DNA from 4 places in the Desulfosporosinus youngiae DSM 17734 genome. Region 1 is predicted to be linked to each of the others. Evidence: riboswitches for the same ligand, from Rfam matches in the RefSeq annotation. Region 1 holds a riboswitch; each other region holds the start of a gene.
What was found. A riboswitch is a leader RNA that binds a small molecule or an ion and turns the genes downstream of it on or off. The one in region 1 is predicted to bind cobalamin.

Region 1 (4,214 bases):
TACAAACATAGCCTTCAAAAACATGGTTAAACCCGCATTCCTGAGCATATATCCAACCATGCAGATGAATTAGCTGACCCACATCTCCAGGTTTCAACTCGCAACGCAAGTTGATCGTCTCGTTTCCAAAAACAGAATCTCTTGACAGAGCACTTTCAATTGCTTGGATTCCTTTGACAAGCCTTTTTTGGTTTTGCTCCTGTAATTGGACAATCATCTGATAGATTTGTTGATTGGATCGGTCATCCAGCCTTGAAAGCGTTTCTTTTCCAACATCAGTAAGGTAAAAATAATACAACCGGCCATCCTCACTGGACTTCACCCTATACGTTAAATTGTGCTTCTCGAAGCGTTTTATGATCCTGCTTAGATAGCCTGAGTCAATTCTTAGTTCCTCAATTAATTTTTTAGAAGTACAATTCTCCATATGCCCGATTTCGTACAGTACACGAGCTTCCGACAACGAGAATTCACTGCCCGGCATATGATGATCTAAAAGTCCAAGTATGTTCGTGTAAAATCGGTTAAATTTTCGAATGCTGTGCACCAATGGTGTATATATCGAATTCAATGGTTGCCTCCTCAATAATTATTTCACTATAAAATAACATATTTATCTGACTTAGCCAACTATTATTAGATGCTTTAGTCAACTAATTTTTGGCGATAGGGCATATCTGGTCCTTCGAGTTCTCGTCTCGCCTTCCGGGTCTTAGCCTTTCGGGGTTTAACTTTAAAAGCCCTTAGCACAAAAGCGCCCGGACTGATCAAAATCAATCCGGACGCTTTTGGTTTTTAGGATTACCTCATTCTAGAGGCTATAATATTTAGAAATACCTATCTGCTATCAAAAAGATCTTTCCCCTCACAGACATCCACCATCTCTCCTCGCTGCATAACCGTCAGACGTTCGCTCATAAAGTGAACGGCACTAAGATCATGAGAAATGAAAAGATAGGACAGGCACAACTCTTCCTGGAGGTCTTTCAGCAGATTAAGCACTTTAGCCTGAATGGATACGTCCAGACTGGCCGTTGGTTCGTCTAAAACAATCAGGGAAGGCTCCACACTGATTGCCCGGGCGATAGCAACCCGCTGCTTTTGACCGCCACTCAGCTCACTGGGATAGCGGTCCAGGTAACTTGCGGGCAAGTGAACCCGTTCCAGCAAGCTGCTTGCGATTTTCCACTCACTCATGCCTGGGCTGCCGAGAAAGCTGGGACAACCTTTATTCTGGCAGCGAATGGGTTCCAAAAGGGAATCCATAATCGTCAGTTTACTGTTAAATGAACCTGACGGATTTTGAAAAACCGCCTGCATTTCCCGGCGAGCCTGATAAAGCTGAGCAGAGGTCAACTTATGAAGCGGGCGGCCGTTCAACCAGATCTCCCCTTCATCCATCCGTTCCAAGGCCAGCAGACAACGGGCCAGCGTGCTTTTGCCGCTGCCGCTTTCTCCAACCAGCCCCAGGCATTCCCCCCGCCGAATGCAGAATGAAATCCCTTTGACCGCCTGATAACCCCCGGGATAGGTTTTCCAGACATTTTTCAGCCGCAGCACTTCCGGCTGCTCTAAATTAGAAATCTGAAGCAGCTGCATAGAGAACACCTTCTTCCAAGAATTCCTCACTAGAATAGGAAGACGCCGGGGAACATTGCACACCCTTTTTCATTTCATTGAAATAAGTAAAGCCCTTCAAAAAGAAGGGCTGAATTGACAAATCCCTTCACCCATCCATCGTGAGTAAAGCATAAGCAATCAGGTCTTCTGGCTCGGGGTCTTCATTTACTGCCTCCTTCCCAAGTTCCCTCAGTGAATGTGGCAGAAACTCTCCCTTACAGTGGCGGGACCGCGTCGGATTTTCACCGAACTTCCCCTGTCTTTCTCCGCTAGAGAAAAATCACTTGCTCATTTATTAAATTACCGAATTAAACTTAACACAAAACGACAACTTGGTCAAGCATAATGGCTGCTCCAAACTTTTTGTTCAAGGCAACTGCCTGCGAACGGCTTCTTTATCCCTGCTGCACTCTAAGCGGCCGATTTCGTCACCATGATCTAATATCACAACCGAAGGGACTTTTTCTATACCATATTTCTTAGCAAGATTCTTCTTAGTGGCTATATCCAGTTTGACAATCCTGTAACCCTCGGCTTGAGCGGCCTGCAGTTCACCATTGACTTCTTCTAATAAAGTACAAAATTCCAGACTTTCGTTGATTAAGGCATTAAAGAAGAGGATTAGAACCTTTTGCTGACTCTGAAGAACGCTCCTATTAAAGGCCTCCAGTTCTTCAATGTAGCGCTCGGCCGCAACGGCGGCCGCAGCCCCGTCCCCGGCTGCCGAAACCACTTGTCTCAAGTATTTGACCCGATTATCCCCGGCCGCATAAACCCCTTCAAGATTGGTTTCCATCATCACGCCGACGGGGATATATCCCCTCTTGTCCATCCCGACACCACTCTCTTTAAGATATTGAGTGGAGGGAACCATGCCGACAAAGAAGAAGACGCCCTGGCAGGCTAATTCTGAAGAACACCCTGTTTTTATATTTTTAATTTTTACTCCCTCAACACTCTCATCTCCCAAAACCTCTTCCACCGTGGAGTTCCAGACAAACTCCATTTTTTCATTTTGAAAGGCGCGTTCGGCACTGATTTTATTGCAATCCAGAATCCCTTCATCATGGAGTACGATGACCGTTACTTTTTGGGCAAACTTGGTGATATACATACCTTCCTCAATGGCTTGATCCCCGCTGCCAATGACGACCACGTCCTCCCCTTTAAAGAACTCCGCGTCACAGGTAGCGCAATAGGCCACCCCACTGCCTCGGAGTCTTTTTTCCCCGGGGATATTCAGGAGCCTCGGCTCACTGCCGCCGGCAATGATCACAGCCTTAGCAGCAAATTCCTTACCCTTTTTGGTTTTAATTATTTTAGTTTCTTGAGAAAAATCGGTACTCACAACTTCATCTCTTAAAAACTCCACACCAAAGCCTTCGGCATGTTTCTTAAAGTCAAGCATGAGATCAGAACCGCTGATTTGCGAATAACCGGGATAATTAACAATTTCACGGGTCGTATTCACTAAGCCGCCAACGGTCCCTTTGTTGATAACCAAAGTTTTAAGCTTAGCCCTCCCCCCATAAATCGCGGCGGACAACCCGGCGGGTCCGCCGCCAATAATCAGTAAATCATACCTACCAGCCATTTCCTCACTCCACCTCATGATTCTGAATTCAGCACGTCAGTGATTCTTTCCTCGACATCCTCTTCCTCAACGGCACCGGCTAACTTGCCTTGGTATTCACCATTCTTGAAGAAGAGAATTTGCGGAACCCCTTTTAACGAAAACCGTTGATATAGAGCCTTCTCTTCCTCAACATCGACATAATAAAAACCAAACCGACCTTCAAATTGCGGTTTTAAGTCTTCTAAGATAGGTACGACTCCCTGACAGACATGACAGCTTTTTCTGGAAAAGATAACCAAGCAGGACTCACCCTTATCATAAATAAGCTCTTCGAACTGCTCAGCATTTAATAGCGGTAAGGACATTTTCTTCACTCCTTTGTTAACCCTTATTTCTAGAGTGCCACGGATAAATGAGTGTCATATCGTTTATTGTCAATATTTAAATAGAGCTTAAAGTCGCCCGTCAACCCTTCTCGGCTTACATAAAATTGAAAATCATTATCGCTTTGCTCCTCAAAGGAAACACAAGCTGCGGTAACATCATGAACCACTGTGGGCACTGAATAGAACTTCGTTTCCTCTTCACCCTTCAATTCCAGGAAAACTTCAGATCCTTCCTTAAAGCTTGCTCGAAGAGCCAGACGATCTTCCTCAAGAATTAAGGATAGCTTGTGTTTTGCCGGCAGTTCTTCTCCAGCGTCTTTGAATTTAACCTTCAAACCAAATTCCGGCGTTACTCCAAATCCACCGAGGAATTCTCCTTTACCCAGGGTAAAATTGGTCGTTTCATCATAGAGGGCAAGCCTTCTGGCCCGGTAATAATTACCGCCCACAACCTTCAATTCATATTTTACGTCATCATTTTCAACCTCAACAGTGATGGATTCTAAGGTCAGATGAATATGCTCATCCTTATATTTGTTTAAGAGCATTGCGCCTAAACCATCGGTATGTTTTCCCCTATAGGTAGCAATCCCGCCGGAGTGAATCATATAGTGTCCTTCATTGTAGTAATC
Region 2 (4,214 bases), 420 kb from region 1:
AACCTTTTCTTTTGAACCAATCTTTCGTTTCATTTATGTATTGAGGATTGTGTTCAATTGTTTTGGCAAAGGACTGAATCAGCTTAACTGACAACTCTAAACTAAGTCCTTGGTGGAATCCGGCAATACCGGTAAGAAGCATTTTGATCAATGAGTAATGAAACACGAGCTTTATATATTCGTCAAAAATATCTCCGTTACTCAGTGGAAAAAGATTATTGTAGACGTAATTCACCAGATAATTCTCAAAAATATATTCGTGCTTAAAAGCAAAAGGAGCGTAGTAATTTTCAAAGGCCAGACGATAGTTTTCAGCCGAAATATCTAAGCTTATGTCAGGTGAATGCTTTATGCCTTGCAAAAACTCAATGAAACATTCAGCGTAGCGTTGATTGGTTATTCCCTGTACAAGCCTTGTGAGAGCGCTTTGCATCAACAGTTTAAACTGAACTACCGGGGATGTGGGGGTTTTCGCGAGAAGCGCTGTTAAAGACTCTTCCTTTAATAATTGGGCAAAGGAAGCAATGAACTCAGGTATAGTATCAACCTTTTTTTCATTACATACTTTCGCAAGCTTTTGAAAAAACAATCCCAGGATAATAAGCCGTTCCTCGAGCTTATAATCCCTGTTCTTTAATAGATGAAGTGTAAAATTTCGTAAATCCTGAAAATACTTGTTGGGTGTATCAGTGAAGGCCGGATCATTGGTATTAAGTGAAATTGAAATTTTGTTGCGCACATCCAGAGGTTCTTGTACTGAAATAAAGTCAATTCCTTTAGAGTTTAACAGTGCCACGCGTACAGCCTCGGGACAGGACATGACAGCGGATTTTTCCAGGATACCGTTGATAACATTAGTTACCCGGGGAAAAGCAAAACAAATCTGGGGTAAATAGTTTTCGCCTTGTTTTAACTGCATTAGGCAAAGTCTTTTTTTAGTTAAAAAAGGGCAGGTTGAATCATTGTTTAGTATCACATGGGCGTAGGTTTCCGCACTTTGTTCGGTTTGGTTGAGTTCGACCTTATTATCGATTATTTCTTTCAATGCCGGGTCATGGATACTGCTGTATTTTTTGAAGGTTCCGCTGTCCACCGTGATACTGCTCCAGCCAAAGCAGCAGCTGTCCTCGCAGGCGGAACCTATGCAATTGAAAGACTTCAGGTAGAGAGGCATTTGTATCTCTCTCGTTGTTTTAGTCATGTATTTTCCCTCAAATCCATTTAAGAGTGTTAATATTAATTAAGGCACAATTATTATAATTTTACACCCAAATATGGGCCTTTTTCCCTGATAATTTTAAAACTTGTATATAAAAATATTAAGTGTCAGGCCTCAATAAAATTTATGAAGAAAACGAATCGTTTGTGGCAAAAAGTAAGGAGTGGGGTTGACGTATTCAAATAATTAAAATAATATGTAGCTAAGTAAATAACTGATACGGTATCGAGGTGCCCTGAAAGAGGGAGAATAGGGAATCCGGAATTGTCTTCAAAGGTGACAATAAACGGAGCGGACCCACCACTGTAATCGGCGAGCGATCAGAGGCCACTGGCATAAGCCGGGAAGGTCCTGAAGAACAGCAATGACCCGTAAGCCAGGAGACCTGCCTTGGTATTGTAGATTGTTAAGGATGAAGGTAAAGTCCTACGTCAAATTTTAAATTTGGCGTAGGACTTTTTTATTTGGGAAAGGGGTGATTTTATGTTTGCTTCTACAGCGGGGACGTTCCTATTCTCAACAATCATCGTTTTTGTTGTTGCTTCGCTGGCAATCTCGGTATTAAGCAAGAACTTATTTAAACTGTAAAAGTAGTATACCAGTGAAAAAATGTTAAGAGGTGGTTTATATGAGTATGGAAATGATCATCGGGTCGATATTATTCTTTGCCAGCATTATTGTAGTTGTGCTTCTTGCCCATAAACATACAGGAAGTGTCAGGGGTTATTTAACTGGGGATAACAATGTGGGCGGAGTAGTATCGGCCTTTACCTGGTCGGCTTCGGCAGCCAGTGCAGGACTTTTTTTAGGGGCAGCGGGGTTGGCTTATCAGTTTGGCTGGGCCGGTTTGATGTATCTTTTGGGTGTATTTGGGAGCATGTTTATCAGTTGGGTCCTGGTCATTCCAAGATTACGTCGTGTCGCTGTCAAGGCATCCATTTTGACGACGGCAGATTATTTGGCTCTGCGTTTCGGCAAAGAAAATCTGAAACCAATTACAGGACTTTGGACGCTGATTTTTATTATCCCTATGATTATTATCCAGCTCATGGGAGCCGGTTACCTTATTGAGTCAACCTTAGGCATCAGCTATTTTTGGGGAATGATTATTTTGGGTCTGACGATTGTCATTTCTACTCAGTTTAGCGGCTATCTAGGGGTTGCCTGGCTGGACACTCTGCAAGGAACGATCATGACGATTGGGACGATTGTTATGGTATACATCTCCATGAAGCTCGTGGGCGGGTTCTCCGGTCTCAATGCTCAGCTGGCGGTCATCGATCCGAAGCTCATAGAATTTAGGGGTTCCATGCCCCTAACTTTACAAATAGGTCTAATTATATCTTACCTTATCGCCTTTTGGGGTCAGCCGCATCTGACCGCGCGAGTATGGGGGCTTAAGGATTCCCTGGCGATGCGCAGAGCGTTTCCCATTTCTATGGCACTTGGAGCACTGTGGTCATTTGGTGCTGGCTTGGTCGGCTTAACTGCCCGGGTCATTCATCCCGGTCTGGCCAAATCCGATATGGCTATGCCGAGCGTGATCAGTGGTCTGCCCTCAATTTATGCGGCACTTTTGTTTTTTACATTAATTGCGGCAATGATGACAACCGCTAATTCCCTCTTGCTTGCCGTTTCAGGTACGGTAGGCAATGATATTCTGCCGCGCTTCTCTAAAGACGTAAAGGAAGGCACCAAGTTATTAGTGATAAAAGGGGCAGTTCTGGTGATAGGAATCATTTCCTTTGTGCTGGCCTTAAAACCTCCGGCCTTAATCCTGGAAATCAATGCTTTCGCTTTCGGTGGGTTTGCTTTGATTTTTGGTATTCCGCTGATACTTGGCGTCCTCTGGAAAAAGGCCAATCTCAGCGGCGCGCTGGCCGTGGTCGGTATTAGTCCATTGGTTTATATTATCTGGAAGCTGTTTTTAGTCAAACTAACCGGAATTCATGAAATGGTCGGTGCCTTGCTCGTGACCATTCTGATCATCCTCATAACTACGATCATTGGTAAGAAGCCTACCCCGCAAATGGAGGAAATATTTAGCTTAGGTCAGACCCCAAAGGTGTAATATCAGAAGAGAGGATGAATCTCGATGGAGAAAAGGATTAAAGTTTTTCATTACTTAAATCAATTTTTTGGAGAAATTGGCGCTGAGGATAAAGCGGACACCCCTCTGGAATTTCAGCAAAAAGCAGTAGGGCCGGGAAAGGAATTAGGGCGTTTGCTCGGTGAATCCTTTGTTATATCGACAACGGCAATTTGCGGAGATAACTATTTTCAAGAAAACCAGGATGATGTGCTAAAAAGAATTGCTCAAAAATTACAGCAGGAAAAAGTGGACCTCATCCTTGCCGGACCTGCCTTTGGTGCCGGACGCTATGGTGTTGCCGGCGGAGCAGTTTGTCAGTATTTATCTGACTTGTTGGGAATACCGGCGCTTACTGCTTTCTCGCCGGATAATCCCGCAGCAGAGATGTATCGCCGGAATCAAACCATCTATATTCTGCCCACGACTAAAACCGTGCGAGGGATGCAAGATGCCTTAGTCCGGATGGCTGCTTTTGCTCATAAGGTAGTGAGCCAAAAAGAGCTGGGAGCCGCTCAAGTCGAAGGCTATCTACCTCGGGGAATTCGCAAAGTCATTTCACGTGAGAAATCGGGCGCCCAAAGAGCCATAGAGATGCTTGAAGCCCGTTTGCAAGGCAGGAGTTACACTAGTGAACTGGTTCTCCCGGTTTTCGAACAGGTTAGGCCGCCCAAACCTGTAACGGAGCTGGCAAGTGCTAAACTTGCTTTTATAACCACGGCGGGGGTTGTCCCTAAAGGAAACCCCGACAAGATGAAAGCCTTAAATACGGACAATTGGGCGCTTTATCCCTTGGAGCTGCTCAGCGGAGGGGATTATGAATGCATTCATGGCGGAATTAATCCGGACCATTTAAACGCGCGGGCGGAATATGTTGTGCCCCTGCACACTGCTGATAAGTTTCGG
Region 3 (4,214 bases), 1.3 Mb from region 1:
GAAGGCCTTATTTCAGAAAATGGATGTTTGCAGCGCAGAGAGCGTACAGGAGGCCTTAGAACGCACAGTTGAAGAGTTTGGCCAGTTGAATGCCGTTGTGAATTGCGCGGGGATTGCTGCCGCGGAGAAGGTGATTGGCAAGAAGGGACTTCATGGGCTGGAGAGTTTTTCTAAAATAATAGAGGTAAATCTTATCGGAAGTTTTAACGTTATTAGGCTGGCCGCGGCCCAAATGGCGGGTAATGAGCCTAACGTAGGGGGGGAACGGGGGGTTATCATCAATACTGCTTCTGTAGCGGCCTATGAAGGTCAGATCGGGCAGGCTGCTTACAGTGCTTCAAAAGGAGGGATTGTGGGGATGACCTTACCCATAGCCCGGGAAATGGCTGTCCATGGGATCCGGGTAATGACCATCGCCCCAGGTCTTTTTGAAACACCGATGTTCAATACTCTGCCTGAGGAGGCCCGCAAGTCACTGGGTGCGATGATCCCCTTCCCATCCCGGCTAGGCTACCCGGAAGAATATGCACTATTAGTGAGAAGTATCCTTGAGAATCCTATGCTCAATGGTACAACGATTCGTTTGGACGGAGCTATTCGCATGCAGCCGAGATAGAACAGATTGCCTCGTAAGCGCTGTAAGAGTGAAGAGAGGTGAGGGGCATATGGACATCTATTCGGAAGAGCATAAAATGTTTCGCCGGTCCTTCGTAAAGTTTGTGGAAAGCGAACTTTCTCCTCACATCGAGGAATGGGAGGAAAAGCGGGAGATTCCCCGTTGGGTTTGGCTGCGTATGGGAGAAATGGGCTATTTATGTCCTTGGCTGGAAGAAAAATACGGCGGGACAGGAGCAGATTTTGGTTTTTCCGCCATCCTTAATGAGGAACTGGCCAAAGCAGGGGTGGGCATTGGGTTCGGATTGCATAGCGATATTATTGCTCCTTATATTCAGGCCTATGGCACGGAAAAACAAAAGTCTGACTGGCTTCCTGCCTGTGCCCGGGGGGAGAAAATATTGGCTATCGCCATGACCGAACCCCAGGCCGGATCTGATCTTCAGGGAATGAGAGCGATGGCTGTCCGGGACGGAAATGACTATGTTATTAATGGGTCAAAGACGTTTATCAGTAATGGGATTTCTGCCGATTTGATCATTGTCGCGGTCAAGACTGAGAATGCCGGGATTCCGGGCAACAAGGGAATCAGTCTTATTGTAGTGGAAGATGGGACGCCCGGCTTTACAAAAGGCAAAAAGCTGAATAAGTTGGGGATGCACAGCCAGGATACGGCAGAGCTCTTTTTTGACAACTGCAGAGTGCCAATGAGCAATCGTTTGGGTGAAGAGGGTAAGGGGTTCTCGTATCTCATGGAGAAGCTGCAGCAGGAGCGACTGATCTCGGCACTTTGTTCCCAGGGGTTGGCGGAGCGGATGCTTAGTGATACTCTAGCTTATGTTAAGACAAGAGAGGCTTTTGGGAAACCCATCGGTAAATTCCAGCATAATGCCTTTAAGCTTGCTGAAATGGCGACGGAGGTCGAGTTGGGGCGAGTGTTCCTGGATAACCTCATCTCAGATCATATGGCAGGAGAAGAGATTGTGGCCAAGGTTTCCATGGCTAAGTACTGGATTGGCGAAATGGCTAATCGCGTGGCTTATAACTGCCTCCAGCTTTACGGAGGGTATGGCTATATGGAAGAGTATCCGATTGCCCGGCATTACCGGGATGTGCGGGTGCACACGATTTATGCGGGTACCTCAGAGATTATGAAGCTGATCATCGCTCGAACGTTAGGATTGTGAGCGGGAAGGTGAACCGGATGATGTATCAGCTATTAAAAGGAGCGGATTCTTGATTTAAAGAAGCAGTGTAAACTCAGCGGCAGGTCCCGGCGAAATTTTACTTTTTTAGTCAAAATATGCTGTTGACTCTGGTAATTAATTGGTATAATGTAAGTGATAATATAGGGTCGGAAAGAAATAACTCAATAGGTTGAATATGGTTGCTTAAATGCATTAATATGGGAACTCTGGTGAGAAGCCAGGACAGCCCCGCTACTGTATGAATGACGAATCCCTTAATGGAAACCACTGGGTGAAACCGGGAAGGCAAGGGAGGAGGATGATTTCAAGTCAGGATACCTGCCATGTTCAAAAGTCACAACTCTTTCGGGGGAAGGTAAGTGTGGTAAATTGAAGTTTTGGATGGAGACATCCTACTTTGTTATATCATGTTTGCAAAGAGCCGGAGGAACCGGCTCTTTTTGTTTTCACTATATAGACATCAAAGGAAGAAGTCGAGGTGAGATAATTAAAAAGAGAGCAAGTATTAATTAGAATTAGCAAAGAACATTTTAAATAAATACTCACAAAACTTAATAGCTGATTAGGGTTGCTGAAAAAGCATTAATAAGGAATCCGGTGAGAAGCCGGAACAGCCCCGCTACTGTATGAATGACGAATCCCTTAATGGAAACCACTGGGTAAAACCGGGAAGGCAAGGGAGGAGGATGACTTCGAGTCAGGAGACTTGCCCTATTCAGGATCATAAGGCTTTCGGGGGGAAGTACGTGAACAACTTTGCTGTGGATGAGAAGAACTAGGAGCATACTTTAGGCTGCCTGTTTTTATCGTTATCTTTTACAGCGGGGTCACATTATCTCTGAGCCGAATACATCGGCTCTTTTTTATATCTTGGGCGGAATTTTCAGAGGGCTTATTTAAAGTAGATTTAGATGAAAAGGAGGAAAAGAGTATGAAAACCAAACAAAAGATTCTCAGTTTGTTCATGATGTTGATTCTGGGACTAACCTTCTTTGTCGCACCGGCACCTGCTAAGGCAGCCACGGATATGCTTACCTTAGCCGACTCCGAACATTTCACTATTTTAGGAGAGGTTAATGATGAGGTAGCGGATATCCAAGTCTTGGGTCTGGATGGGACAACCTGGATGACGGAAGAAATCAGCGACCCGGAAAATATTGAGTGGACCACCTCAGACGCCTCTGTGGTTAAGTTTTTAGATGGTTCAACCCCTGTTGCCACTATTGATGAGACGGATACCGTTAAAATCAGACTTTTAGCAGAAGGAAGAGCTTACGTGACTGCCCACTATGACAGCATGGAAGTCAGTGCCTATGTGGTAGTGGAGACAAAAGGCCTTCCTACTGCCAGTGTATCGGATATCTCCGTCTATGTGGATGCACCTGGCACAGTTAATGACTTTTATGTCATTAATGAAACTGTCAATCTCAGCGATCTGGACTGGCTGCTCGATCAAAGCCAAACTCTGCAATTAAATTGCTCTGCTCTCCATGCCTTAGCCATGGCCGGAAATGAATACTATTCCGACCCGGACTGGGCGGAAAATAACCTTACGGTTTTCAACGGCGGCGGCTATGTGGCCGGGATCGGCACTGACTTTGCTTCCGGCCTGGAAGGCTGGGTGTATACCATAGTAGATGTGAACAACAATATTATCGAGCCTGATTATCCTGCAGCCAGCTATGAGCTGCAACCCGGCGACTCTGTAGTCTGGGAATATAAATCTTTATATTAAATCTTTTGGGCGGAATTTTCAGAGGGCAGATTAAAAGATCAGATTAAAGGGGGAAAAAGTATGTTTAAAACCAAACAAAAGTTTCTCGGTTTAGTAATGAGTTTGGCCTTGGGACTAACCTTCTTTGTCGCACCGGCACCGGCTAAAGCAGCCACGGATATGCTTACCTTAGCCGATTCCGAACACTTCACTATTTTAGGAGAGGTTAATGATGAGGTAGCGGATATCCAGGTCTTGGGTCTGGATGGGACAACCTGGATGACAGAAGAAATCACCGACCCGGAAAACATTGAGTGGACCACCTCAGACTCCTCCGTGGTTAAGTTTTTAGATGGTTCAACCCCTGTTGCCACTATTGATGAGACGGATACCGTCAAAATCAGACTTTTAACAGAAGGAAGAGCTTACGTGACTGCCCACTATGACAACATGGAAGTCAGTGCTTATGTCGTCGTAGAGACTGACGGCTCTCCTACTGTCAGTGTATCGGATATCTCCGTCTATGTGGATGCACCCGGCACGGTTAATGACTTTTATGTCATTAATGAGACTGTCAATCTCACCGATCTGGACTGGATGCTCGACAATGGCAAAACCCTGAAAAAAGATTCCTCTGCTCTGCATGGCTTAGCCATGGCCGGAAATGAATACTATTC
Region 4 (4,214 bases), 1.6 Mb from region 1:
CAGCCCTGATACAGTTCAGTAATATCTGGACTGATAAATTCTTCCTTGAACCCAACATCGATCAGGACACCAGCATCCACTCCATTTCTGTTAATTATTTTTCATCAGCTGTCGGAATTTCGACAATTTGCTTAAAATAAAAAAGACCACGAAGCAGACTCTAGTGAGTCAAACCTCCATGGTCTTTGCAAATACCTTCGTGGTTCTGCATTTAAAATAATTTTGTACATTGATTCTACAAACTCTTCATAGATTCCTGCTTAATGTCTTATTTTTAAAATAAATTTTAAAGTTATAATTTTAACTGAACAAGTTTACTTTAAGGCACTGTCTTTCACTTCCTCTCAGTATAGAAACAAAAAAACCACAAAGTTGACCCTAATGAGTCAAACCTCCATGGTTTTTGCTTCCGCCCTCTCAGAATATCCCCATCATTTTATACCTTAACAGAACCGTCGAAACGCGAAGGACCCATTCGTTTTTATAATTTCTGTTATCATCCGTTACGCGCCCTCATCTTTCCCCTTTTTAAATTCAAAAAGCCCCTCGACGATGAGCGCCAAGAGGCCGTGTATATTCCTAAATACGACACTTACTTATAGAACCTCCCTATCGCTCGTAGAGTTACTGGTTCATTAACAAAGGCAGGTCTTCTGACTTTGGTTCATTTAAATACATCACGCCTTCCCGGTATGAACCAGTGGCCTATTGTATGAAACATCTCCCCATTACAGTGGCGGGACCGTGCAGGACTTTAACCTGCTTCCCTTTTAAGCCGTACTTTAAGTACACGCACCTTTATTCTCAAATATTTAATTACTATAATGTTAACGCATCTTAATCTCATGTGTCAACCATGAAGTACACCTGATAAGATTACTACGTCACATAAACAGGGTATCAGCTACTATAGCAAAAATGGATGTTAATATTTTAGATTTTCAACTATATCAAGTATTTTCTCTTCAGCGATGAGGCTGGAGACATGCTCAATATAAGGCTGTAAAAATTCATCCTTTTCGAGAAAAGGAACATTCTTTCTGATTAGATTTTTCACCGCTAAAGTTGTGGGGGATGGCAAAAGTTCTGCAATAAAATCTTGTGCTTGGGCAGCACACATTAATTCAATCGCTAAAACATATTTCAAAAGGTTTACAGTTTTATAGGCCTTTAATGCAGCATTATAACCCATACTCGTATAATCTTCCTGAAATGCACTTGTAATGGCGTTATCAATTGTTGCTGGATGACTAAATATTCTCATTTGACCTACGATACCCGCTGACGTATATTGCGGAATCATGAAGCCGTGATTTACGCCATTATTTCTAATTAAAAAGGCGGGAAGCTCACTTACATGCGGGTTAACCAGTCTATGGGTTCTTCTTTCTGACATTTTTGCCATCATCGTCATGGCCATGCATAAAGAATCAGCTTCAATTCCAACAAATGAACCATCAGCATTACATCCCATCAATACCTGTCCGTCATCTTCGCTGTCTGAAAATATTAAAGGATTATCACAACAGGAGTTCATTTCAGTAAGAACTGTTTGATATGCATCTTTGATTGTCTTCTTAGCTGCCCCGTGTACTTGAGGAACATTTCTTAATGACGTAGCATCCTGTACTCTGTAGGATTTGTATTGGGCAATTATCTCACTATCTTTCAATATATTTCTAATGTTTTCAGCAGTATTTATTTGGTCTTCATGTGGTCTTACAGCATGAATCCTTGGGTCATAAGCTTCTAGGGTTCCTTTTAATACTTCTAAAGACATGGCTGCAGAGATGTCTGCTGTTTTCGAATAATTAATTGCATCATATAATGTTAAAGCAGTTAGTGCTGTAATTGATGTCGTTCCAGAAACAAGGGATAAGCCCTCTTTGCTTGCTAAAGCGATTGGTTTCATACCCGCCTCTTCAAGAACTTTATCTCCGGGCAGTAAATTATCGTTAAACCAAGCCTTACCTAGCCCAATTAGAACGAGGCCAACGTGAGCTTCCGGCCCTAGATAGCCTACGGAACCATCTTTTGGTGCAAACGGGATAATGCCATTATTGAGAAGTCCTGCTATTTGCTCGAGAGTTTCCATCCGAACTCCGGCATAAGCTTGTCCCAGGTTTAAAAGCATCATCAGAAGTATTCCCCTTACTACTTCTTTGTCCAAAGGTTCTCCTACCGAGGTGGCATGGGACAGGAGTGTGTTTCTTTGTAAAAGCGCTGAGTCTTCAGGACATACTGCTTTATTCCAATTTTCTCCCAATCCGGTTGTGACACCATAGATAATTCTGTTTTCATTCGTAAATTTATCCACTAAAAATCGGGAACGATTAACTCTATCACGGTATTGAGCCGAAAACTCTACCTTGGCATTATATCGTACGACTCCGACAAATTGGTTTAACTCGATCGGGCTATCTCCTAATATCACTTTACTGATACATTTAGCTCGTTTTAGCGTATTTTCCAGACTATGCGTATGCATGAATTCTCTCCTTTATACGGAACCATCATTGAACAAAAGAAATTAAGAAATAAAATCGGTCAGTAAGGCTGACGTTATAACAATGACTACATTTTAAATTACAGCCCTGCGTGAAACTGCCGATGCGATCGTCCATCTCGTTTAATAATTCTCTTATCATCCGTTACGCCCTATCTTCCCCTTTTTTGAATTCAAAAAGCCCCTTGACGATGAGCGCCAAGAGGCTGTGTATTTCCCTAAATACAACACTTACTTTATAGAACCCCCTATCGCTCGTAGAGTTATTGGTTCATTCAACAAAGGCAGGTCTTCTGACTTTGGTTCATCAATGCTTTACGCCTTCCCGGTAGGACTAGTGGCTATTAGTATAAAACATTTCCCCATTACAGTGGCGGGACCGTGCAGAATTTTACCTGCTTCCCTTTTAAGCTGTACTATGTAGTACGCGCACCTTTATTTTCCAATATACAATTGTTTTAATGTTATCGTATATTAGTCTAATATGTCAACCATTAAAACAGTTGAACAGAGCTGAAGCATGATTTTCCCCTTGAAACTGAGAACAATAGTCGCTACTCAGACTTATCCAGGTTGAACGCCTTGGCCCTGAAATCCCAAAAAGGATGAGCCCTTGGGTGTAGTTCAAATGTTGCATCGATGCACCATTTAGGCTCTCTTCCCCCTCGGGGGAGGAGAGTATAGCAATGCTTTGCACATCACCTTATCCTCGCCGGATTGCCTTATTCTAAAGCTCAATTACGCGATCTTCCACCCCTTGGCCACCTCCTGTGCTTTCCAGAGCTGTGCATACAAGCCTCCCTTCTCAAGGAGCAATGAATGGGCACCCTGCTCTACAAGACTCCCCTGATCAAAAACAAGAATTTGATCTGCGGTCTGAATGGTACGCAAATGATGGGCAATGACAAGCACTGTCCGTCCCTTGGCCAGAGCACTGACGGCTTTTTGGATCTTGGTCTCGTTCACAGGGTCCACATTGCTGGTGATCTCGTCCAACACAACAATAGGTGCATTTTTAAGGAAGGCGCGGGCAATGGAAATACGCTGTTTTTGACCACCGGATAAGCCCACACCGTTTTCCCCCACTCTTGTATCATATCCTTCCGGCAGCCCGGCGATAAAGTCATGGATTTGTGCCTTTTTTGCCGCCTCGATAACCTGTTCCCGTGTTGCGTTCCGGTTGCCCAGCCGGATGTTTTCATAGATACTGTCAGCGAAGAGCACGACATTCTGCATGACAATACTGATATTGGAAAGCAGCTCGTCATAGTCCATATCCCGGATATCCACACCACCTACCTGGATGGAACCTCTTCCAATGTCCCAGAAGCGCAGCAGCAAATTGGTGATCGTGGTCTTCCCGGAGCCGGAGGGACCTACCAATGCCGTCAAGCTTCCCTGAGGCAGCTTAAAATTGATATTTTTCAGCGCGAACTCATCGGTTTCATAGGAAAAATCAACCTTTTCATAAGTGATATCAAAAGCGCTTGTTTTTCTTGGAAAAACTGCCGCCGGTACAGTGGGGGCCTCCAACACCCCTTCCACCCGTCGATAGCTGTCCTTTACCTGCAGGTAGTCCAGCCAGTACTTCTCAATTTTCCGGAAAGGCTTGTAAAATTCCACACTGAAAATGATAAATATCAATAGTGTTTCAAAGTTAAGGCTTCCTTGATGCAGCATTAATGCTCCTACTATAATCATTACCGCA

Region 2: linked by a shared signal. The riboswitch ahead of DESYODRAFT_RS10690 (sodium:solute symporter family transporter) and the one ahead of DESYODRAFT_RS12490 (ABC transporter ATP-binding protein) in region 1 are both predicted to bind cobalamin.
Region 3: linked by a shared signal. The riboswitch ahead of DESYODRAFT_RS18400 (DUF4430 domain-containing protein) and the one ahead of DESYODRAFT_RS12490 (ABC transporter ATP-binding protein) in region 1 are both predicted to bind cobalamin.
Region 4: linked by a shared signal. The riboswitch ahead of DESYODRAFT_RS19760 (HAL/PAL/TAL family ammonia-lyase) and the one ahead of DESYODRAFT_RS12490 (ABC transporter ATP-binding protein) in region 1 are both predicted to bind cobalamin.

The regions. Positions count from the first base shown of each region.
Region 1 is NZ_CM001441.1:2,704,178-2,708,391, reverse strand. It holds gene DESYODRAFT_RS12495 (bifunctional helix-turn-helix transcriptional regulator/GNAT family N-acetyltransferase) at 1-571, opposite strand, end outside; gene DESYODRAFT_RS12490 (ABC transporter ATP-binding protein) at 838-1,599, opposite strand; cobalamin riboswitch at 1,741-1,919, opposite strand; gene trxB (thioredoxin-disulfide reductase) at 1,988-3,214, opposite strand; gene DESYODRAFT_RS12480 (thioredoxin family protein) at 3,229-3,561, opposite strand; gene DESYODRAFT_RS12475 (aryl-sulfate sulfotransferase) at 3,591-4,214, opposite strand, start outside.
Region 2 is NZ_CM001441.1:2,287,020-2,291,233, forward strand. It holds gene fliB (flagellin lysine-N-methylase) at 1-1,201, opposite strand, end outside; cobalamin riboswitch at 1,431-1,626, shown strand; gene DESYODRAFT_RS10690 (sodium:solute symporter family transporter) at 1,848-3,290, shown strand; gene DESYODRAFT_RS10695 (glycine/betaine/sarcosine/D-proline family reductase selenoprotein B) at 3,315-4,214, shown strand, end outside.
Region 3 is NZ_CM001441.1:3,963,839-3,968,052, reverse strand. It holds gene DESYODRAFT_RS18410 (3-hydroxyacyl-CoA dehydrogenase) at 1-616, shown strand, start outside; gene DESYODRAFT_RS18405 (acyl-CoA dehydrogenase family protein) at 666-1,802, shown strand; cobalamin riboswitch at 1,983-2,163, shown strand; cobalamin riboswitch at 2,372-2,551, shown strand; gene DESYODRAFT_RS18400 (DUF4430 domain-containing protein) at 2,755-3,558, shown strand; gene DESYODRAFT_RS18395 (DUF4430 domain-containing protein) at 3,619-4,214, shown strand, end outside.
Region 4 is NZ_CM001441.1:4,262,183-4,266,396, forward strand. It holds cobalamin riboswitch at 627-815, opposite strand; gene DESYODRAFT_RS19760 (HAL/PAL/TAL family ammonia-lyase) at 926-2,488, opposite strand; cobalamin riboswitch at 2,773-2,958, opposite strand; gene DESYODRAFT_RS19765 (ABC transporter ATP-binding protein) at 3,245-4,214, opposite strand, start outside.